3 regions of the Lysinibacillus sp. OF-1 genome follow, and region 1 is predicted to be linked to each of the others. Evidence: riboswitches for the same ligand, from Rfam matches in the RefSeq annotation. Region 1 holds a riboswitch; each other region holds the start of a gene.

Region 1 (7,710 bases):
ATGTAGAGGCTAGTACGATGAATACAGGTATCAGTGCAGAGGCTAAGCTTGTTGCACTTGCAAAGCCTAAATGAATTAAAATATTAAATAATGTTACGAGTGCGATGGTTGCTAGTATTGGCATCGTATCTAGCCCAAGTGAACCAAATACTTTATCGGATAACCATGATGCACCTTCCGTCTTAAGTAAAATGGTTCCTAGCATAATACCTACGGCAAAGACGATAATTGTCCCCCACGGGATATGAGGTTCAACTTCCTTCCATGAATAAACACCGATTTTAGGCATTAATAAAATAGCGATGGCAATAATTGTGACTGTAGTTGTGTCAAAGGGATGCAATTTCCCTTCAGTTGCCCAGAAAAATAGCAAAACGATTGATGTTATGATTAAGCGAATTTCAGGAGCCTTCAATGGGCCAAGCTCTGAAAGCTGTTTTTTGATGACCTCTTTACCACCTTCGATATTGCTAGTCTCAGGCTTAATTAAAGCGATCATAATGAAAAATAGAGCTACAGACATAATGATTGAGAAGGGGGCAGCATAGAGCAACCAAGCACCCCAGGAGATATCCACATTAAATTGTTCCTGAATAAAGTTTAAAGCGACCATATTTTGAGCTGCTGCTGTCTTGATACCGATATTCCAAATGGAAACGGCTTGTACCGAAGTAATAACAAGTAAAGCGGCGAGTCGACTATCGCGTGGTAAACCAAATGCTGCGACCATCCCTAGCAATATTGGTACGACTGCGCCTGCACGTGCTGTGGCAGAAGGAACAAAAAAAGCGAGGGCTATAGAAACTAAAATGGCGCCGAATACGATAGCTTTTGTTTTTGTTCCTACAAGTGAAAGGATCCAGAGAGCAAGCCGTTTATGTAAGTTGGTAATTTGCATGGCTGCTGCTAAAAAAAGAGCTGCTGCTACTAATGCGACAGCGGAATTACTAAATCCACTTAAGGATAATTTTAAAGCGCCAGCAGTTCCTAATTCTGTAGCAGGATCGTCCATTGATGGAGCGAGCCCTAGTAGAACAGTTACAAGTGCAATGATCATGGCTGAGCTAACGGGATAGGACACGGCCTCTGTTACCCATAGGATGACTGCGAATGCTAAGATGGCTAAAGCTCGTTGTCCAGCAATCGGTAAGTCACCGTTATTAGGTAAAAAAGTAATGATGATTAGTAAAGCAAAGGCCAAGCCAATCCATAGTGGCTTTAAATTCCGTTTCGTAGCTGTTTGATTGGGTGAAGACATATTTTCTCATCCTTTCTACGATAAATATGACGATTATTATCCATAACATCGGTTAGTAAAATGTTTTATTAAGATAAGAACTTGTCTATTTTATTGTAAAAAAATAAGTATGCAGAATAGCTGCTTTTTACAGCGATATAAGTAGATAAAGAGAAAATATACGGTCATAAAAAATACAAAAATATCCATTGTAATATTATTTCTTTTTCTTAAATGCAGACGTTACTTTAGGCTCTGTACCCTTCGCTAATCGTTGGATATTTTCGATGTGCAGGATAATAGCTATGCCAAAAAGAAGGACAGCAATTATAGTTGGGCCAATTCCAGGAATCCATAAATATGTTGCCGTACAAAAGACGAGATAAAACTCTAGAACACCGACAATTAAATAGTTAGTTGCAAAGGATAAAATGACAAATAAAATAAGTGCAAATAAACCAATCTTCCAATCTACAGCAAGTAGAATTCCAATAATAGAGGCAGTTCCTTTCCCACCATTGAAGCCCATATAAAATGGGAAATTATGACCCAAAATAACCCCTGCAGCAATAATGTAGGTCAGGAGCCATATTTCTCCTTCGGTTAAATGCGGAGCATCTGCTAAATAAAAGTGTGCACCGATAATAGCTACAACGCCTTTGCCAATATCGATTAGGGCTACTAAAACGCCATATTTCCAGCCGAGGGAAAGTGTAGCATTAGAGGCACCTGCATTGCCATGGCCAGCTTTTTTTAAATCAACCCCCGATAAAAATTGTGCCACTTTAGAGCCGTGAATACAGCCAATTAAATATCCAACTAAGAGAAAAATGATCACGGCTTTTACCATAAAAATACTCCTTTCAAATTTTTTTCTAAATTAGTGTATGCGTTCATATTACGTATAAGAGCTGACAGAAGTTTCGGAAAAAATAAAATTTACATATTGACAGAAAAAAACTCTATGTTTATACTGTGTTACAACGATGGAAATTGAATCTCATACTCTTATCAAGAGCGGCGGAGGGATAGGCCCTATGATGCCCAGCAACCAGTAAGTGATGAACTTACTAAGGTGCTAATTCCTACAGATTCTTACTTGGATCTGGCAGATAAGGGGAGGAAAACTTGCAACCGCAACCCTCTTCTTAACAGGAGAGGGTTTTGTTTTCTACACATAAATCCTCCTCATCTCCGGTACCATCGTAAAAAAATAATTGGAGGTACACAATGACAAATTTTAAACCAGAAACATTGCTGTTACATGGTGGTCAAGAGCCAGACCCAGTGACGGGCTCTAGAACAGTTCCTGTCTATCGCTCAACTGCTTTCGTATTTAAGGACACTGCTCATGCGCAACGTCTTTTTGCCTTAGAGGAAGCGGGGAACATTTACACACGGATTACAAATCCGACAGTGGATGTTTTTGAAAAGCGTGTGGCCTTATTGGAAGGTGGAACAGCAGCAGTAGCACTTTCATCTGGTGCAGCAGCTATCGCATTTTCCATTTTAAATCTAGCTGGAGCAGGCGATGAAATAGTAGCAGGTAGTTCTTTATATGGTGGTACGTATAATTTATTGGCTAACACATTACCGAAGTATGGCATTAAAACAATTTTTGTAGATGAAACAAACCCAGAGAATTTTAAGGCTGCGATTACCGATAAAACGAAAGCTGTCTTCGCTGAAATTTATGGTAATCCAAGTTTAAAAGTTTTAGATATTGAAGCAGTAGCTAAGATTGCACATGATAACAGTTTACCATTAATTATCGATAGTACATTTGCTTCTCCTTATGGTTCCACACCAATTGAATACGGTGCAGATATTGTTGTTCACTCCGCAACTAAATGGATAGGTGGTCATGGTACAACTTTAGGTGGGGTTGTTGTAGACGCTGGTAAGTTTGATTGGACTAGTGGACGATTCCCTGGATTTACGGAACCAGATGCTTCTTACCATGGATTACGTTACGGAATTGATACAGCTTCTGCTGCTTTTGCTACGAAGCTACGCGTACAGTTGTTACGTGACTTCGGTCCAACATTAAGTGCTGACGCAGCGTTTAATTTACTACAAGGTTTAGAAACGCTTCATTTGCGTATCCCTAAACACAATGAAAATGCGTTGGCAGTTGCTGAATATTTACGAAACCACCCATCTGTGGAGTATGTAAACTATAATGGCCTAGAAGATTTTGCGACACATGATTTGGCGAAAAAATACTTGAAAAATGGCTTCGGTTCTGTGCTTACATTTGGCATTAAAGGTGGACGTGAGGCTGGTCGAAAGCTAATTGATAGCGTGAAGCTGTTTTCACATGTAGCAAATGTAGGGGATGCCAAATCGCTCATTATTCACCCAGCATCTACTACACATCAGCAATTATCAACAGATGAATTAATTCAAGCTGGCGTAACCGAGTCGCTCATTCGCTTATCCATCGGTTTAGAGGCAGTAGAGGATATTATTGCTGATTTAGAACAAGCCATTACGCTTGCCACAACAACTGAACAAACTGTAGAAGCTTAAGTTTTAGAACGCAAGGGAGGATGTTGTAGAGTTTACGTATTTTCTCATTCGAATTGCCTCATTTGGCATTGCGTCAAACGTTGCTACATCAACCAAGTATAAAATCCATCAATTATCAGAACTTTTTTAAAAATAATACCAAGTATTTTTATGTGTATTATTGACTTAATTAATTCCGTGTTATATACTAGGGAATAAGTTAAGAATACGAAAATTCTTGTTATAAGGTAAATGTTTTCAAAAGTGCTCCCCCCACTTTTGAATATATAGAAGAAGAGTGGTCGCATAGCCAGTGACTGCTCTTCCAAAAAAACTGATGATAAAGGAGTGTTTAAAATGGGTAATATCTATAGTGCACAAAACATTGCATCCTATCTAATTTATGAGCTGAATGAAGGTCATGTCTTTGTCAACAATCAATCCATTCAACACTTACTTACATCAGTCGATAAAAAATGGAAGCAAGTCTTTGGTCATACAGCATTTCAAGAGTATGTTGTGGCTGAAGAGGAGGGCTATACTGTAAAGGAAGTTTTTGAGGCATATGAACATTACGGTGTGAGCCATATTGCACTTCCTGCAACAGAGCTTTACTTAAAATACGGTACATTTCAATTAGTGGAACGTACGTATGCAATACCAAATTTTACAGAAGAAGAAATTAGTCTTGTTCAACAAGCTTTAACACATTATCGTTATCAATTGCTTTCAAAAGCAAGTTGAAAACCCCCATATATTAAAGCTCATTCTCTGCTGCTACAGGGAATGAGTTTTTTCTTTAGAGGTCATTAAAATAGTAACAAGATGATGGGTGTCCAAGCATACATATATAATAGAAGAAAGACATTCATATATTTAAATGGAAATAGTCAATTTTTGTTCAAATCTTATAGATCAACTAAAAAAACGTATAATAAAGGGAATGAAACCGATTTCTTTTGCACATCTAGAGAAAACAAATGTCCTTCCTAGAAAGATTTTTCTTGTGCTAAGTATGTATTTGCGTTACAATTTTCTTTAAGATAAATTTAGAATTATTTGAATTTGTATGTGTTCCAACACATACTAAAATAGCGAAACTCGTACAAAGAAGAGTAATTGGCTAAAGCTTGCGGTGGGTGTCCAATTATCATGACACAACCCCATGGAGAAATTAGCTTTGATGAAACTGCGGAATGTAAGTTGGAGGGAATAACAGAAATGGCAACTATAAAGGCAGCGATTTTAGGATTTGGAACGGTGGGTCAAGGGATCTATCATATTTTAAATGAAAAGCGAGAAGAGCTAAAAAATAAATTAGGTATTGAATTAGAGGTAGCAAAGATTTTAGTGACAGATGCTAGTCGTGAACGTGTACCAGGTACAGCGCATTTAATGACGACGAGTATGGATGATGTCTTAGCAGAGCCAGGTATGCAGGTTGTGTTTGAAGCGATTGTAAATGAAGAGCCTGCATACAGTTATTTAAAAAGAGCAGTTGAGCATAAATGTCACGTTGTTACAGCCAACAAAGTGATGTTTGCTAAACGAGGCTTAGAGTTGCAGGATCTGGCAAAAGCAAATGGTGTTTTTGTAGGCTATGAGGCAACTACTGCAGGTGGCGTACCTGTTATTAAAACAATGAAAAATATTTTACTTGTTAATGATGTGAGCCGTATTCAAGGAGTCCTGAATGGTACATGTAATTATATTTTAACAAAAATGCGTGCACAAGGCTGGTCATTCGAAACAGCTTTAAAAGAGGCGCAAAGTTTAGGTTATGCCGAGGCGGATCCATATAATGATATTTCTGGTCAGGATGCCTTTAAAAAATTAATGATTTTAAGTGCTTTAGCTTTCGGAGAGCAACCAGATTGGGCTGATGTAGAAGTAATTGGTATCGATAGCATTTCGGCTGAACAAGTCCGTGAAGCGTGTGAAAACGGTCTGCGTTACCGCCATGTCGCTGAAGTGGAAAAAAGGGCTGACGGTAAAATTATCGCTAAAGTTGGTCCTCAACTGGTTGATAAAGAACATCCACTTTATCCCGTTGATGATGTGTTCAACGCGGTAGCGTTAGAGACTAACTATATTGGGACATTAACATTAGTTGGCCCTGGGGCAGGAATGTACCCAACTGCGAGTGTCATGGTAGAGGACTATGCTGAAATCATTGGGAAAAGAGCAGGATTTGTTGTGACAATCTAATAAACTTATTTTTTAAAATTACCCGCCACTCAACAATGTTCGATTGTATGAATGGTGGGTTTTTTTAATCTTCATCTTTCACATCTATATCTTCTGGAATAGGGGTAGAACGCCAAATTTCGATTTCCTCTTTAATACGTTCCAATTGTTTAAAATACGTGCTAAATTGGCCGCTATTGATTAGGGTTTGTTCTCCATCGTAAACAGAACGGATACGCCCCTCATAAACTAGACGCATAATTTGATCCTCAGGCATACCAAGATCAACAGCTGTCTCTGCAATTGTTTTGTACATACGATTCGCTCCTTTTACTGTATATATTATAACTTCCATTGTTGAGAAAGCATACTAGGCTAATTGAAAGAAAAAGTAAAAATGATAATTGTTTGATTTTGGATAAATATGTATTATTAGTATTAATGAAGTAATAAAGCGAGGATGAATTGATAAATGTTAAATCCGTTGTTGGTATTACTAGCAGCCATTCTATGGGGAATGACAGGAACAGCTCAAACATTTTTAAATCAAGGGGTATCTCCAATAGCAGTGGCCACTATTCGTTCTGCAATTGGTGGCGGTCTATTATTAGCCATTACCATTTCATTACGGAAAATTAACTTTCGAAAATGGTCATGGAAATGGACGATTTTAGCTGCAGCCAGTATTGCTCTTTTCCAGGGTCTTTTCTTTTCATCTATCCGTCTAACAGGAGTAGCCATTGGAACAGTTGCGACAATTGGTAGTGCACCAGTATTTTCTGGTGTTTTAGAATGGCTTATTTGGAAAACTCGTCCGACAGCGGTATGGGGACTTGCTACACTGATGGCGATTATCGGATGTCTTTTATTATTTATGAATAATGGAGACGAGTCTGTTCATATAGGTGGATTTGCACTAGCACTTTGTGCAGGTGTGTCCTTTGCATTTTATACAAACATTAGTAAAAAATTAATGGCACAGGAAGAGGCATTGCCAGCAGTCGCCATGACATTCTCTATTTGTACGTTATTTTTACTGCCGTTTTCTTTTGAAAATGGATTTGCTTGGTTAGGGAATACACATAACTTATGGACAATGCTATTCATGGGAATTATGTGTACAAGCGTGGCGTATTTATTGTTTTTAAATGGTCTGCAAAAAATTAGTTCATCCTCAGCTGTAACACTGTCATTAGCAGAGCCATTAACTGCTGCCATTCTTGGGGTGTTTTTCATTGGAGAACAATTAAGTATCGTGTCCTGGCTTGGTCTAGCAATGCTACTAGGTGGCATTGTTGTTTTAACCATAGGTGGAAGGAAAAAACGAAAACCTTAAGAAATTCTTCATTTTTATAATAGCTGGTTTTTAAGATTTGAAAGGTACACTGATATTTGAGAGCGAGGTGTATATCATGACGAAATTAACAGTTCTTGTTACAGATGACGATCAAGATATTCGTGATGGTATTGAAATTTATTTAAAAAATGAAGGCTATCATGTCATTAAAGCAGCAGACGGCCAAGATGCATTAGAAAAGCTAGAGAACAATGAAGTACATTTAATTATTTTAGATATCATGATGCCAAACATGGATGGCATTACAGCAACCTTTAAAATTAGGGAGGAGCGCAATATTCCAATTATTATGCTGAGTGCAAAGGCAGAGGATGGCGATAAAATACATGGGCTATCCGTTGGAGCTGATGATTATGTGACGAAGCCATTTCATCCATTAGAACTATTGGCACGAGTGAAATCGCAGTTGCGACGTTAT
Region 2 (7,710 bases), 1.5 Mb from region 1:
GGACGCCAATGGTGAAGCAATATGAAAAAGGCATGTTAGAATTTTTAGATCAGGATGTCTATACAAAACTAGTAGCAGATCAATTAGAACTTCTCCCACCTGAAATGGTCATTCATCGTATTACCGGCGATGGACCGATTGATTTAATGATTGGACCAATGTGGAGCGTCAATAAATGGGAAGTATTGAATGGTATTGATGCCGAGCTTGAACGTCGTGGCAGCTGGCAAGGGAAGTTTTATAAGGCTGAGGTTACAAAATGAAACTACAACGTGTTTTACAATATGCACAGCAGCTTTTAAAGGACAGTATAGATGAGGGAGATACGGTCGTTGATGCTACTGCTGGAAACGGTCATGATACATTGTTTCTAGCACAGCTTGTGGGAGATAATGGACAAGTTTATGCCTTTGATGTTCAAAAAGAAGCGGTTGATGCAACACTCCTTCGTCTTTTAGATCACGGTTTAGAACATCGTGCACTGGTCCTTAATAAAGGGCATGAAGACGTAGCACAGTATGTACACAAGCCTGTAGCTGCAGCCATTTTCAACCTTGGCTATTTACCTGGCAGCAATCATGACATTATTACAAAGCCCGCTACAACGACACAAGCTATTGAGGAATTACTAAAGCTTTTGAAGGTTGGCGGCCTAATCATTCTTGTTATTTATCATGGTCATCCTGGTGGTAAGGAAGAACGAGATACGGTTATGGACTATGTTAGTAGGCTTCCACAAAAACATGTACATGTCTTAAAATACGAGTTTCTCAATCAACAAAATGATCCACCCTTCGTTATTGCGTTAGAGAAAATGAAAGAATTTCCTATTTAATACATGACATGCAAAAGGCTATCTACTAGTTTAATAGAAACTAGTAGATAGCCTTCGTCATTTACTATTTATTTTTACGTTGCTCATTATAATCAACCCAGAAATCTGCACCCTTAATGCCTAGTTTACGAGGATCAAAGACAGGGTCTTTCCCCTCTTTTTTCTGTTTCTCGTAATCTTTTAATGCTACGATAGCTGGTTTCATAATAATTAAAATAGCAAGAACGTTAATCCAAACCATTAGTCCAAGACCCACATCTCCCATTGCCCAAGCTAGGTCAGACGTACGGACTGTACCATAAAAGACAGCAACTAAAATGGCAATTTTCGCAATCCAAATGAAAATCTTCTCCGTGCTACCTCTGAATAAATAGGCGACATTCGTTTCAGCAATATAGTAATAGGCCATAATTGTTGTAAAGGCAAAGAAGAATAACGCGATTGCTACGAATGGAGCTCCAAAACCAGGTAATGATGAATCAACTGCATATTGTGTATAAGCAGCACCTGCTTCAATACTTTTCGCAAATGTCATTTGCTCATCGCCTGCTAATCCGCCACTATTGAATTCCCCAATATGGATAAATGGATCTGCTCCTTCAGCGGCCTTTTCATCATGTACATTGTACATACCTGTAAATAAAATCATAAATGCAGTAGCAGAACAAATTAATAATGTATCAATGTACACAGACGCCGCTTGTACTATCCCTTGTTTAGCAGGATGTGATACTTCCGCAGCAGCAGCAGGGTGCGCCCCTGTTCCTTGACCAGCTTCATTGGAATAGATGCCACGCTTCACTCCCCAAGCTATCGCAGAACCAATGATACCACCAAAAATCTCTTGTGCACCAAAGGCACTTGAGAAAATTAAAGCAAAGACTGCAGGTACCTCAGAAATATTCATAGCAATAATGATAATAGCCATAATAATGTATGCTAATGCCATGAACGGTACAATGATTTGGGCAGCATTCGCGATAGATTTAACTCCCCCAATAATAATAGCACCTAACAACACTACAATAATCAGTCCTGTAATCCATGTATCCAGACCAAAAGCGTTTTCAACAGCTCCTGCAATGGCGTTAGACTGCACACCTGGCATTAAAATTAGCATTGCAATCAACGCAGCTACAGCAAAAATAACTGCAAACCATTTTTGACCCATTCCCTTTTCTATGTAAAAGGCTGGTCCACCACGATATTCCGTATCTTTTTCTTCTTTATAGATTTGTGCTAATGTTGACTCTACATATGCGGTAGCCGCACCAATGAAAGCGATTGCCCACATCCAAAAGACAGCACCAGGTCCCCCCATCCCAATTGCAGTTGCAGTACCAGCAATATTACCAGTACCTACACGGCCTGATAATGCAATCGACATTGCTTGGAAAGATGAAATCCCCTTTTCCGATTTCTCCCCTTTAAACATTAAAACAAACATGTCTTTAATGTGTCTTACTTGCAGAAACCTTGTGATGATTGAGAAAAAAAGTCCAATCAATAAAATACCATAAATAAACCACGGTCCCCATAAAATACCATTCAACTTACCAACGATTACCTCCATTTTACCCCTCCAATTTGAAAATACCATACTTTAAGTCATTATAGTATTACACTTTTCTGAAAATTACAACATTATATTTAAGTAACAATATTTAAGTAAGTCTTCTAGTAAATGGAAGGGATAAAACCTATTTAATGATATAACCGATTCTTCGAAGAGCATTATTAATAAAATCACGAATATACATAAAAATCTCTTCTCGTTCTACTTCGTGAAATAAATTGTGATAGCAATTTGCCCATTCTTTAAATTGAAACTCTGTAAACTCTTGTTGATGGAGCCAATTTCGAGTTTGTCGTGTTTCCGTAATTTTATCTTTCTCAGCTGTCATAATGAGCATAGGCATATTCGGAAATTCACCTTTTGGAAGCATCACTAAATTTTTCATCATCTGCTGAAGCTCTCGATACCATTTCACTGAAACGACTGACATGAATGGTACCTCATCTTTCATTTCGTCCCTACCTTCAACATTGCGTGTAAGGTTCTCATATGAAATATTGTGAGTCATTTTAACATTTGCAGTCAATGCACTTAGACTCGTTAAAGCATTTGATAATTTACCTGGTAAAAGCTTTAATTGCAGCCACGGTGATGTCAAAATAATGCCTGCACATTCATATTGCTTCTTTTGCATTGTGTGAAGAACTAACGTTGCTCCAAGCCCATGTCCTATTACAAAAGTTGGTAAATTATATGAAAAAGCATTCTCAATCAGATTTCTTGTATATTTATTGTACAATTTGAAGTCCTCATCATGGACACGAGCAAACCTTGCATTCACGCCATGATTAGGTAAATCTCCCATGACTATGTGGAAGCCTTCCAATCTTAATTTCTCTATCAGCCATGCATACCATCGGTGATTTTCATATGCACCATGAACTATAGCAATCACAGCCTTTGCTTGTCCTTCAGCTTCCCATTTCCACATTCACATAGTCCTCCTAAAAAATAATTACACATTGATTATATCGAAATAAATAGCTCATTTTAATTTTATATTTCCATAAAGTTGCGTATTTGATACGATAATACTACATTATAGAAAGAATTGAGGCGATTTTCATGATTTATCCATTTAAAGATAAAATGCCAAAGATCGATCCATCTGTCTTCATTGCTGATTACGCAACTGTTACGGGCGACGTAACAATTGGTGCTGAAACAACCATTTGGTTTAATACGGTCATTCGTGGTGATGTTTCCCCAACCATTATTGGGAAACGTGTCAGTATCCAAGATCTTTGTTGCTTACATCAAAGCCCAAAATTTCCGCTAATTATTGAAGATGAGGTAACAGTTGGACACCAAGTCACTTTACATAGCTGTACAATTCGCAAAAATGCTTTAATTGGTATGGGCTCCATTATATTAGACGGGGCAGAGATTGGAGAGGGTGCATTTATTGGGGCAGGAAGCCTAGTACCTCCTGGTAAAGTCATTCCTCCGAATAGTTTAGCATTAGGTCGTCCGGCAAAAGTAGTCCGTGAATTAAATGCAGAAGATAAAGAGGATATGGAACGTATCGTGCGCGAATATGCAGAAAAAGGACAATATTATAAATCCCTTCAGAAGTAAACAATATACACAAAAATTCAATATTAACGAAAAAAATACCTCGCATTTCCGTGTAACCAAAATGTTCACGGATCGTAGCGAGGGATTTTTTGTAAAACAAAGGGGACAATATTGCCCCTTTCCTTTTTAATACATTAGAATAATTTTCTAATGTATTCATTACTTTAGCTCAATAGTTTATAGATGTGCCTTTTCTCGTAGAGCATCTGCTTTATCGATTTGTTCCCATGGTACATTTAAATCTGTACGACCAAAATGACCATAAGCTGCCGTTTGTTTATAAATCGGACGACGTAAATCTAGCATTTTAATAATACCTGCTGGACGTAAATCAAATAGCTCACGTACCCACTCTACGATTGCGCTTTCTTTCACTTTACCTGTACCAAATGTGTCAACCGCAATGGAAACTGGTTGAGCCACACCAATCGCATAGGCAAGTTGTACCTCAGCGCGTTCTGCCAAGCCAGCTGCTACAATGTTTTTTGCTACATAACGTGCCGCATAAGCCGCTGAACGGTCTACCTTTGTTGCATCCTTACCAGAGAATGCGCCACCACCGTGACGTGCATAACCACCGTATGTATCAACAATGATTTTACGTCCTGTTAAACCAGCGTCCCCTTTAGGTCCACCGATAACAAAACGGCCAGTCGGGTTAATAAAGTATTTCGTGTTTGCATCTAATAATTCACTTGGCACAACGGGTGCAATAACAAATTCTTTCAGATCAGCTTGAATTTGTTCAAGTGTTGCTTCTTCATCATGTTGTGTTGAAATAACAATTGTATCCACTCGCACAGGTACATTATTGTCATCATATTCAATCGTTACTTGTGTTTTTCCATCAGGACGTAAATACGCTAATTCACCTGATTTACGAACTTCTGTTAATCGGCGTGCTAATTTATGTGCTAAGCTGATTGGCAATGGCATTAGTTCAGGTGTTTCATTACATGCATAACCAAACATTAGACCTTGGTCACCAGCACCAATTGCTTCAATATCAGCATCTGTCATAGAGCCTTCACGAGCCTCTAAAGCTTGGTCAACACCTTGTGCAATATCAGGCGATTGTTCGCCAATAGCTACAAGCACCGCTAGATTTTCAGCATCAAAGCCATATTTACCACGTGTATAGCCAATTTCTGCTACAGTATCACGAACGATACCTTTAATATCAACGTAAGTAGAAGTAGTTATTTCTCCTGCTACTAATACTAATCCTGTTGTGACAGTTGTTTCACACGCTACACGTGCATTTGGATCTTCTGCTAAAATAGCATCTAAAATGGCATCCGAGATTTGGTCACAAATCTTATCTGGATGTCCTTCTGTTACACTCTCTGATGTAAACAGTCGACGGTTTGTCATTTGGTTTTCCTCCTATTACTCTTACAAAAAGTAGTTGTGTATGAATACGGTACTCATTACCCATGTCAAGTCCGCTCCTAAGGATTGAACTCTCAAGCCGTTACTGCTGCTTTTAACACGAGGATTTCGAAAGATCTGTCATTATAATAAGGAAAGAACTACATATACTTACCTTTACATTCTTTTTTAGCAATAAAAAAATCCTTTACTCACGTTACTGCACATGAGGAAAGGAATAATGACTTCGTAACCTTTCACTCTTATCGTTCAAGGGATGTTCCCTTGCATCAGGTTGGCACCAACGCATGCTGTGAAATAAAACATGCAGGTTGCCGGGTTTCACAGGGCCTGACCCTCCACCAGCTCGGGATAAGAGTATCCGTTCATTTTCATGTTACTGAAAAGGTTGAACGTTGTCAAATATTTTCTTATGTATTACTGTATAGAAAGGAAGGAACTGATTACACAAAAACTTTTCATACTTGGATGATGATGTAAATAGAAGCAAATTAATCCCTACAACATACCTAGCTACTTGTGGTAACATATGTGTGGCTCAATTTTTGCGCCTAATTACAGTAGGATTGATCGGATTCTACTCGAAAAACATTATTTTTTGTCAGTTTATTGAAAAGTGATAAAAACTCTAAAATAATTTCTTAATTAGTATAGATTATTTAAGCAATTGTGTTATACTATTTTTGAAATTAAGAAAAAATCCCTCTAAATCAAGGGAATACTATAAAAAAGGATGGTATTTAATCGATGAATTCAGTAGAAATTGCAAACGAACTGAAGGAATTATTAAACGGCGGTAACATTAATGTTCAACTTTCAGTACCACAATTAGCAGAAAAAGCTACATCTCGTGGTGAAGCAATGTTAACAGTAGATGGCGCAGTTCGTGCAGAAACTGGCAAATACACTGGTCGTTCACCTAAAGATAAATATACGGTAGAAGAAGAAAGCACAAAAGATCAAATTGACTGGGGTAAAGTCAACCAACCGATTTCTTCTGAAGTGTTCGATAACTTATATGTAAAAGTAATAAAATATTTAAAAGAACGTGACGAGTTATTCGTATTTAAAGGCTTCGCAGGTGCTGACAAAGATTCACAATTAAGCATCCAAGTAATTAATGAATACGCTTGGCACAACCTTTTTGCTCATCAATTATTTATCCGTCCAACTGAAGAAGAATTAGCTTCTCATGTTGCAGACTTCACTGTCATCTCTGCTCCTAACTTTAAAGCAGACCCTGCAGTTGATGGTACTGCTTCTGAAACTTTCATCATTGTATCACTTGAAAAGAAAATGATCTTAATCGGTGGTACTGAATATGCTGGTGAAATGAAAAAATCTATTTTTGGTATCATGAACTACTTATTACCACAGCAAGGTATCCTTTCAATGCACTGTTCAGCAAACGTTGGTGAAGCTGGCGATGTGGCATTATTCTTCGGTCTATCTGGTACTGGTAAAACGACATTATCCGCTGATCCAGATCGTAAGCTAATTGGTGACGATGAACACGGCTGGTCTGATAATGGTGTATTCAACATTGAGGGTGGCTGCTATGCAAAAACAATCAACCTTTCTGCTGAGAAAGAACCAGAAATCTACAATGCAATCCGCTTCGGTTCTGTTTTAGAAAACGTAGCTGTTGATCCAGAAACTCGTATTTGTGACTATGATGATGGTTCATTAACAGAAAATACACGTGTAGCTTATCCAATCCAATACATCGAAAATATTGTTGATCCTTCTGTTGCAGGTCATCCAAAAACAATCATCTTCCTAACAGCTGATGCGTTTGGCGTATTACCTCCAATCAGTAAATTAACAAAAGAGCAAGCAATGTATCACTTCCTAAGCGGTTTCACTTCTAAGCTTGCTGGAACTGAACGCGGTGTAACAGAGCCAGAACCAGTATTCTCTACTTGCTTCGGTTCTCCATTCCTTCCACTTCCAGCAACAGTGTACGCAGAAATGTTAGGTCAAAAAATTGACGAGCATGGTGCACAAGTATTCCTAGTGAACACTGGTTGGACTGGTGGCGAATATGGTACAGGTAGCCGTATGAAGCTGTCTTACACACGCACAATGGTACGTGCAGCAATCGACGGAAAATTAACAAATGTTGAAACGACACAAGATGCTGTCTTCGGTTTACACATTCCAACAGCAGTTGAAGGTGTACCGTCAGAAGTGTTAAATCCTCGTGAAGCATGGGCAGATAAAGCTGCATATGATGCGAAAGCTGCTGAACTTGCAGGCTTATTCAACGAAAACTTCAAGAAATTCTCAAACGTTTCTGATGCCATTACTACACTTGGTGGCCCATTAA
Region 3 (7,710 bases), 690 kb from region 1:
TGTAGATGTCTGGTAAACGTTCGCCCATTAATTTGACTGGATAAGGGGAACCCATTACATCCGATTGTGCTTTACGAATATGGTCATTATGTGCCCACACGATAAACTTTTCTGTTGGATAAACCTTTTCAGCTAACCAAAGTAAGTTTTCACCCATTGCCTGATCTCGCCATTCCATTGTTTGTAAAAATGACTCTATATTATTTTGTTCAAGGTCAATATTGGCCTGAATAGTTAGTTCAACATATTCATTTGCTAAACGAATACGATCTGCTAAAGTACGCTCCATCAGTTTTACAATGTGGGGTTCATTTGGATATGCTGCTTGCAACTCTTTTTCTTTTAACTGTACTTGTGCCTTTACTTGTTTATACACATTGATAATTGTTGCCTTTTCTTTTTGATAGCCCTTTAAATCTTTTCCTGAGCTCCATTCAGCGAGTTGTTTCTCTGCTTCACTGAATTGTTGAGCTAATTGAGGATTGTGCAGCCAATCTCCATTCGTGAATGCCCCTTGTTGTTGAATATCAAAGCCCGTGAGAACAAGGGGTTGCTTTGTTGTATAAGTTGTTTTGGCGTATTCAAACAGAGGAAGGGTTTCTTTTGTCCACCATACACCGAAAATACCATCCTTCATTGTTTGTAGAGCCGCTTGTTTGTCAATTTTTCCTTGGGCGTTCATCACATTTCCCATGCCACTTTCAAAAGCGAGAACATTATAGCCCATTTCTTGATGTAAAAATTGTATTAAACGTGTTTTAGCTAGATTAAATTGTGCAACACCATGAGAGCTCTCTCCTAAAAAGACAATGCGCTTATCATGTAATAATGGCTTTAGCATCTCTAAATCCTCAAATTCACTAGATGGAATTTTTTGTCCATTAAATGTTTCAGGTTGAATGGAGGACAGGCTATAGGCATGATCGTTTACCCATTTTTTCCAATCTAATAACGTTTCATTAGAAGACCTAACCTGTTTGACTGTTGAATTAAGTTCAATATTGAGCTGTTCTTCATTTGCAGTGACAGCCGCAGAGACACTAGTTACTCCGTTTAGTGCCATTAAACTTGTCAGTGCAATACTTAATAAAACCTTACGTTTCCTATCTTTTTTCATTAATAATCAGCCCTTCTTCTTATATTGATACTTATTATAAGGAACGAAGTTTAAAGCTTAGGAAGAGTTTGTTTAAATTTTGTTTAAATTTGCCTATATTGGCAAAAAAACATCCCCGTTTGTAAAGTGGAGTTGCTCCATAGCGTTGGAAACAAAACTACCTTGCCAAGGGTTCTTTTTCTGCTAGTGAATCACCTTTTTTCAACAACATAAAACATCTCCATTTGTAAAGTGGAGATGTTTATCATTATTTATAGTGATAGGTGCTTGCTCTAACATGGTTACGTTGAATTTGATTGAACCATGCACGATCCTTTTCTTCTTGCTTTAATGTACCAACAATGGAGGAGGAGCAGCTCACACAAATTTTAGCTTGTGTAATTTGTCCACATCGTTCACAGGGCGCTCCTAAATTAGGGAAAATGGACTTTTTTAACTTTCCTGCTTTTACCCATTTGTAAAGGAGTTCAGGTGACACTCCTGTTAAAGCGACTATCTCATCGTTTGTTAAGTAGCGATTATTTTTTCTTAATAAAAAATGATGTAACTCTGAAAATATGTCCTCTTCTCTCACATCAATTCTTTTATGGAATAGCAACATAACTAGTCCTCTCCTCGTCAAATCAATTAATGATTTCATTAACTGTTATAGGTTGTTCGTCATATTTATAATTTTCCCAACGATTACGCGCAAGCTTTCGATATTTTGGTGATACATTTCGATCGGCAATTAAACGTGAGAATCCTTTTTTAGCTTCTACAATATCACCGAGTCGAAGGCTTAATTCAGCATGTAAAAACTGGATTCTTTCTCCACCCTCCTGATTGGATGCAAAGGATTTACTATAAAAGTCTCTAGCTGCAAAAAGGTAACGCTTTTCGGATTCCTCATCGGTTTTTAAACGATAAAGCCAAGCAATTTTCAAGGCGAAATTCGCCATTAAAAGGGATTCCTCCATGGAAGCACGTGATACCAAATAAGCAAGCTTAAAACTGACAATGGCATCATCGATTGTACGTTCCTGACAAATATCCATCGGCTTCTGGAGCTCTTTAATGTAAATTTCATCAATGAGTTGCATGAAAGGTCCATATGTCCGTGTCATAGACTTATGGTAGGCATAGCCGCAATGGGGACAAACAGCAACCTCATACAGCAAAGGATTTAAGCCATCATAAACAGGCATGAAATCTGTTTGCTCCTCGATGATTTTATATCGATTAGGGCGTACTTTATAAGTTGTAAAATGCTTTTTGCAAAATTTACAATCTACACTACTTTCATAGTAGTAAATGTTAAATGCCATAAGAATCAACTCCTTTGCAGGCTCTAAAATTTTGTTTCTTTTGCTCTATTTATACGTAAATGTTTATCGTTCAATGTATTTAAGTAGATATCTTTTATTTTAACAATTCTGTGTTCTTTGGTATACTCCTTTAGAATTATTAAAATAAAAATATTCATCTGTTTTATAGTTAATTGTCATTAAATCTATGCTTGTAATAGTATTTATCGGTGCTGTTAATGTAAGTTATAGAGTTTGCTGAAAGTTTGTCAAAATACTTTCATACTTTTCATTAAGTATAAGGAATGAATTAAATGTTTGTGATTCTAAAGTACTGTTTTATAAAGGCGGCTTAAGATGAATTATAATATCATATTTTTTGATGTGGATGGAACACTGATTAATTACGAAGATGGCTGTGTGGAAGAAAGCACAAAGCAGGCCATTCAACTTTTGCAGGAGAGAGGAATTCACCTTGTAGCGGCTACAGGAAGACCTTTATCGATGTGTCAGGAGATACAAGCGCTAGGGATTGAAACCTTTATTACAGCAAATGGGGCATATGTGAAACACAAGGATTTAATCATACATAATTCAAAATGTACAAGCTTTTGCACGTGAACAGCAGCATAGCCTCACATTTTTTACAGAGCAACTATCGATGAATGGCATTCAGCATCCAGCTGCTTTCAATGCGATGCAGGCAACTCTATCTTTACGAAATTTTCCGGTTGTGAATGAAAAAATTGTGGATGAAGAAGTTTTTCTCATGTGTCTATATGCAGATGAGGAGGCTGAAAAAAGATATGCTAGCCAATTTCCGCATATATTTTGGCAGCGATGGCATCCTTATATTGTGAATGTATTACAGCAGGATGTTGCCAAATCGATAGCTGTTAAAGCGGTACTAGACCATTTTAACATTGATCCTGAAAATGCTATTGCTTTTGGAGATGGGGATAATGATATTGATATGTTAGAGCATGTAGGGCTAGGTATTGCTATGGGAAATGGTAGTGCAGCTCTAAAAGCAGTTGCGAATTTTGTTACAAAGAGTTCCACTGAAGGTGGTATTGACTTTGCTTTACGGCAGTTTCAAATGATATAAAGCTGCTGAAGGTCTTAAAGTCGATGCCTCAGGTTCTCTTAGATCTATTGAAGGAACTTGTTAATCAATGCGTTTTAATAAATTTTGGGTGGGATGTTATATGGCACATCATGTGCAATCTCTAATTGAACATTACGGGTATTTGGGTATTATCGTGATCCTAATTGGAGGCATTGTTGGGTTGCCACTTCCTGATGAGGTCTTTCTAACATATGTTGGCTACAGCGTTTATATAGAAAGCCTTGAACACATTCCCGCTTTAGTAAGTGCAATGATTGGTGCAGTTGGCGGTATTACCTTAAGCTACTATATCGGCTATCGTTTTGGCTTACCATTATTGCAGAAATATGGACCCAAAATTCATATTACGGAGCAAAAAATTGATTTTACAAAACAACTGTTTACTAAAATTGGGCCAACTTTATTATTAATAGGCTATTTTATACCTGGTGTACGACATCTGACAGCCTATATTGCGGCAATTAATAATTATCCATATAGAAAGTTTGCTTTTTTTGCCTATACAGGGGCATTTATCTGGACTTTCACATTTATAACGTTAGGGAGGATGCTTGGGGAGAAGTGGCGGTTTGTTGGTTATTATTTATCCCATTATAGTATTTATCTCATCCTATTGTTTGGCCTCGTAATGCTCATCGTTTACTATCTATTCAAAAAAAGAAATATACGAAAATAAAGGTCTGTATGATTCAACATATGAATCGTACAGACCTTTGTGTTATGGCAAAATAGCAAATGAGCGTACAGGGAATCCAGATGCCTTTTCAGGCTTAGGGACGATATTGAAGATAATTGCCCCCTTCGCAGGTAGCTTGTCCAAGTTAGTCATCAACTCAATTTGATAGATGTTTTGTTCAAGCACGAAGTATTCGCCGTCTAGCTTACCATTTTTGTGAAAATCAGCGGCTGAATCAGTATCAAATGTTTCATGGCCAAGTGCACTTATTTGACGTTCCTTCAATAAAAATTGTAATGCCTCTAAGCCCCAGCCTGGTATATGGTTATGTCCATCCATATCTTGGTTACTAAATGCCTCTTTATCTGGCCAGCGCTTACTCCAATCCGTACGTAGCGCTACAAAGGTACCTGCTTCAATTACTCCATGTTGTGCTTCAAAATCAAAAATATCTTGCACACTTAGCGAGAAGTCATGATTGCTAGCAGCTTCTCGTGATTTATCAATAACGACAAGAGGAAGAACTAGTTCTTTTAGTTCTAATTCTTCTAGATAGCGGGAGTCTCGCACAAAATGAATGGGTGGGTCGATATGTGTGCCATATTGTCCTGGGAACGTGAATTGTTGTGCGAAGAACCCGTCATCATGAGAGAATAATGTTTCAAATTTAGCATCTTCAAACATAAAAAAATGTGGGGAATTAGGGCCGAATGTATGTGTTAAATCAACCCATTGTTTTGATTTTAATAATTGTAATGCTTGTAAAAGTTGGTTTGACATTGATTTCACTGCTTTCTGTTAAAATTAGTAGAACATAAAAAAGAGTCCCCTTAGAAGAGGACTCCAGAATAAGCAACGGTAGTTCTTCTTCTCATCTTTCAGGCTTAAAATTTTGCCAATTGGAATTAGCACCATACTGTTGAGCTGGTTGCTGAGACTTCATCGGGCCAATCCCTCCGTCTCTCTCGATAAGAAAAGTGATATAAGAATTTTCAGAAATAATAATAAAAACACTTTAGCATAGAATTTTATAGTTTACAAGTTCGATAGAGATATAAGGGTAAATTTTTTTACCAACTTAAATTTATGGTTATGCCACAACAACCATTATCCATAAGACGTATTCTGAAATTGTCTGGTGTATAATTTGCATCAAATTTCATCGTAATGCCTGTTGATGTGATTAATTTATCAACCTCTGTTTTATTTGAAAGCTGTGCAGCATTCATTAGATCATGTGCAAATTGTTGAGAGCTATCAATTTTATCCGTAAGCAATTGAGCCTGTTGCATGATCGCCTTTATCCGTGTAGCTGACATTTTTAATTTATGTGTGTCGACAGGTGGAAAGGGGGTAGTGTTCGGCATTGCTAAATGTTGAGGAATAGGTCTAACGGCAAGCTGCTGGGCAAGTGGCGACGTTGGGTAATGATAAGGATGAACAAAGTACGGATAAGGATTGTAATACAATGTAATTCCTCCTATCCTATAGCTGATATCTTATCTTATGTAGCTAAACGTCTTTAGGTGTTATTTTGCAGTGCAATGTCTGTCCTAATCATTTAAAAAGGAAGCCAAAGTGAGCTTCCTCTTTTAGCCGAGAACATGTAAGACATCATCAATTTTTTTACTATGAGACAGAATACCGTAATTCATCCATGTTAAAAAATCCACTTCATATACACAGTTGGTTTTAACTGCAGCTAGATTTTTCCACATAGAAGTTTTTAAAATCGTACGCTCCTCGTTCTCGTAAATGGAATGTTGTTTATCAAAAGTAATAAATAAATGATCCGCATCTAATTGCAGCAATTGATCAAATGTCAGTGGTGCTTTACGTTGATTGTGCGGAATACTCCAGACAAGTGGATGTGGCATTAAACCGAGGTCACGATATAAAATTGGCCCCGTATAGCCACATTCAGGACCCGCATATAGAGTAATGCCAATGGCTGAAATGCGAAGAAATGCCACACTTTGCCCATAAACGGATTTACTAAGAATTCCTTTTGCTTGCTGTACCTTATCCTCATATTGTAGGATCACGTCTTGCATCAAGGCGGTTTTTCCTGTTAAATCAGCAATCTTAAACAAAGTAGACTGCCAGTTCTCTCCAGGATGTGAGATATGACAGATGGGAGCTACTTCATTTAAATGATGACAGGATTCCCATCGCTCTATACCTGCATCTAGCATAATTAATGTTGGTTTATAGTGAAGGAGTCGATCCATTTCTCCATTTTGTACATCGATATCAGGCACTTCTTGTAGACCTAAATAGTCTTGTTTTCCCCATTTTGGATGACTGAATTGAGCAATTGGTGTAATCCCAAGGGCGACAAAGAAATCTTCTAAGAATGGTGCAAATACACGTAGATTGCTGCTTTGGTTTCTTCGATATTGTCCTGGAGAGATGCCGACATGTTCTTTAAAACGACGATTGAAATAATACTCATTATTAAATCCGATAGACTGACTAATTTCAAATACCCGATCATTTGTTGTCATTAATAATTGCTTGGCTTTTTCAATGCGAATGTTATTTAAATAGTGAAGAGGGATTTGCCCTGTAATCTCTTTGAACATACGGGTATAATTCCATCTTGGAACATCAGCTAGCTCTGCCAACTGCTCGACAGTCCACTCTTTTTCAAAATGTTTATGCAAATAGTTAATGGATTGCTCAACAGATTGACGATCATTTTTTTGCACCAGCTTGGGTATTGTTTGATGTAAGAGCAATAACATCAGCTCTTGAAAGTGTACATGCTGCTCAAAGATGGTGTGCTCATCCTCCGCTAGACGGTTCTGATAAATGGCTTCTAGCAGTCTACGACATTGCGAAAAGGGGAGAAGACGTTGCTCTTTGACACGCTTAAAAGGGCTAGTAGTCTGTTTATTGCAAAGATGGACAATGTTGAACTGTAATTGATAAAAACAAAGGTGCTCGTTTTGAATGCGTATATTAGCCGTGTTATTAGGAGGAATCGATATGCACTTTTCTTCACTAAGATGAATGGTGTTATGATCTATTTCTAGCTTTCCGCTGCCACTCATTACGATGAAAAGTGTATAGAAATCACTATTAAACTGCTGCTTGTTCGTTGATTGAATCACATAAGAAATAGTTTGTAACGTATAGACATGTGTTAAGTTACCCATTGATGATTCACCCCTTTATAATTGAATTTGGAGAACAACACAAAGAAAGCTCTCTGAAGAGCTTTCTTTCATGTTGTTGAAAAAAGATGATGTCAACGGCAGAAAAAGCAAATTTGCAAGGTGAAAGGTTGATTTCCGTTCCGCCAGCGCCCTTTCCAGGGGGCGTCCGATGAGCCGCTTCACTCACTTACGCTCGCTCCAGGGTCTCATCTGTGACGCTAAATCCCCTAGGAGTGACGCTGGCTCCACTCCAATCAACCATTCTGCAAAGTGTCTTTACTTTTTTTCATAGTAATATAGCGATTAAATAGCCCATTATTTTTAGAGGGAATAAGCTCTTA

The links. A riboswitch is a leader RNA that binds a small molecule or an ion and turns the genes downstream of it on or off. The one in region 1 is predicted to bind S-adenosylmethionine.
Region 2: linked by a shared signal. The riboswitch ahead of metK (methionine adenosyltransferase) and the one ahead of NV349_RS01975 (O-acetylhomoserine aminocarboxypropyltransferase/cysteine synthase family protein) in region 1 are both predicted to bind S-adenosylmethionine.
Region 3: linked by a shared signal. The riboswitch ahead of NV349_RS21675 (cyclase family protein) and the one ahead of NV349_RS01975 (O-acetylhomoserine aminocarboxypropyltransferase/cysteine synthase family protein) in region 1 are both predicted to bind S-adenosylmethionine.

The regions. Positions count from the first base shown of each region.
Region 1 is NZ_CP102798.1:401,206-408,915, forward strand. Features, by position in the region: gene NV349_RS01965 (DASS family sodium-coupled anion symporter) at 1-1,258, opposite strand, end outside; gene NV349_RS01970 (glycerol-3-phosphate acyltransferase) at 1,455-2,087, opposite strand; SAM riboswitch class I at 2,243-2,356, shown strand; gene NV349_RS01975 (O-acetylhomoserine aminocarboxypropyltransferase/cysteine synthase family protein) at 2,468-3,769, shown strand; gene NV349_RS01980 (hypothetical protein) at 4,106-4,492, shown strand; gene NV349_RS01985 (homoserine dehydrogenase) at 4,970-5,956, shown strand; gene NV349_RS01990 (MerR family transcriptional regulator) at 6,021-6,251, opposite strand; gene NV349_RS01995 (DMT family transporter) at 6,408-7,271, shown strand; gene NV349_RS02000 (response regulator transcription factor) at 7,348-7,710, shown strand, end outside.
Region 2 is NZ_CP102798.1:3,575,578-3,583,287, forward strand. Features, by position in the region: gene NV349_RS17395 (tRNA modification radical SAM protein MnmL/YtqA) at 1-263, shown strand, start outside; gene NV349_RS17400 (tRNA 5-(aminomethyl)-2-thiouridylate-methyltransferase MnmM) at 260-835, shown strand; gene NV349_RS17405 (alanine/glycine:cation symporter family protein) at 900-2,408, opposite strand; gene NV349_RS17410 (alpha/beta hydrolase) at 2,536-3,342, opposite strand; gene NV349_RS17415 (gamma carbonic anhydrase) at 3,477-3,989, shown strand; gene metK (methionine adenosyltransferase) at 4,167-5,363, opposite strand; SAM riboswitch class I at 5,621-5,739, opposite strand; gene pckA (phosphoenolpyruvate carboxykinase (ATP)) at 6,129-7,710, shown strand, end outside.
Region 3 is NZ_CP102798.1:4,419,529-4,427,238, reverse strand. Features, by position in the region: gene NV349_RS21700 (erythromycin esterase family protein) at 1-1,117, opposite strand, end outside; gene NV349_RS21695 (hypothetical protein) at 1,365-1,718, opposite strand; gene NV349_RS21690 (DUF2225 domain-containing protein) at 1,741-2,424, opposite strand; partial or broken gene NV349_RS21685 (Cof-type HAD-IIB family hydrolase) at 2,761-3,511, shown strand; gene NV349_RS21680 (DedA family protein) at 3,612-4,208, shown strand; gene NV349_RS21675 (cyclase family protein) at 4,251-4,988, opposite strand; SAM riboswitch class I at 5,077-5,183, opposite strand; gene NV349_RS21670 (YuzC family spore coat inner layer protein) at 5,279-5,677, opposite strand; gene NV349_RS21665 (helix-turn-helix domain-containing protein) at 5,801-7,369, opposite strand.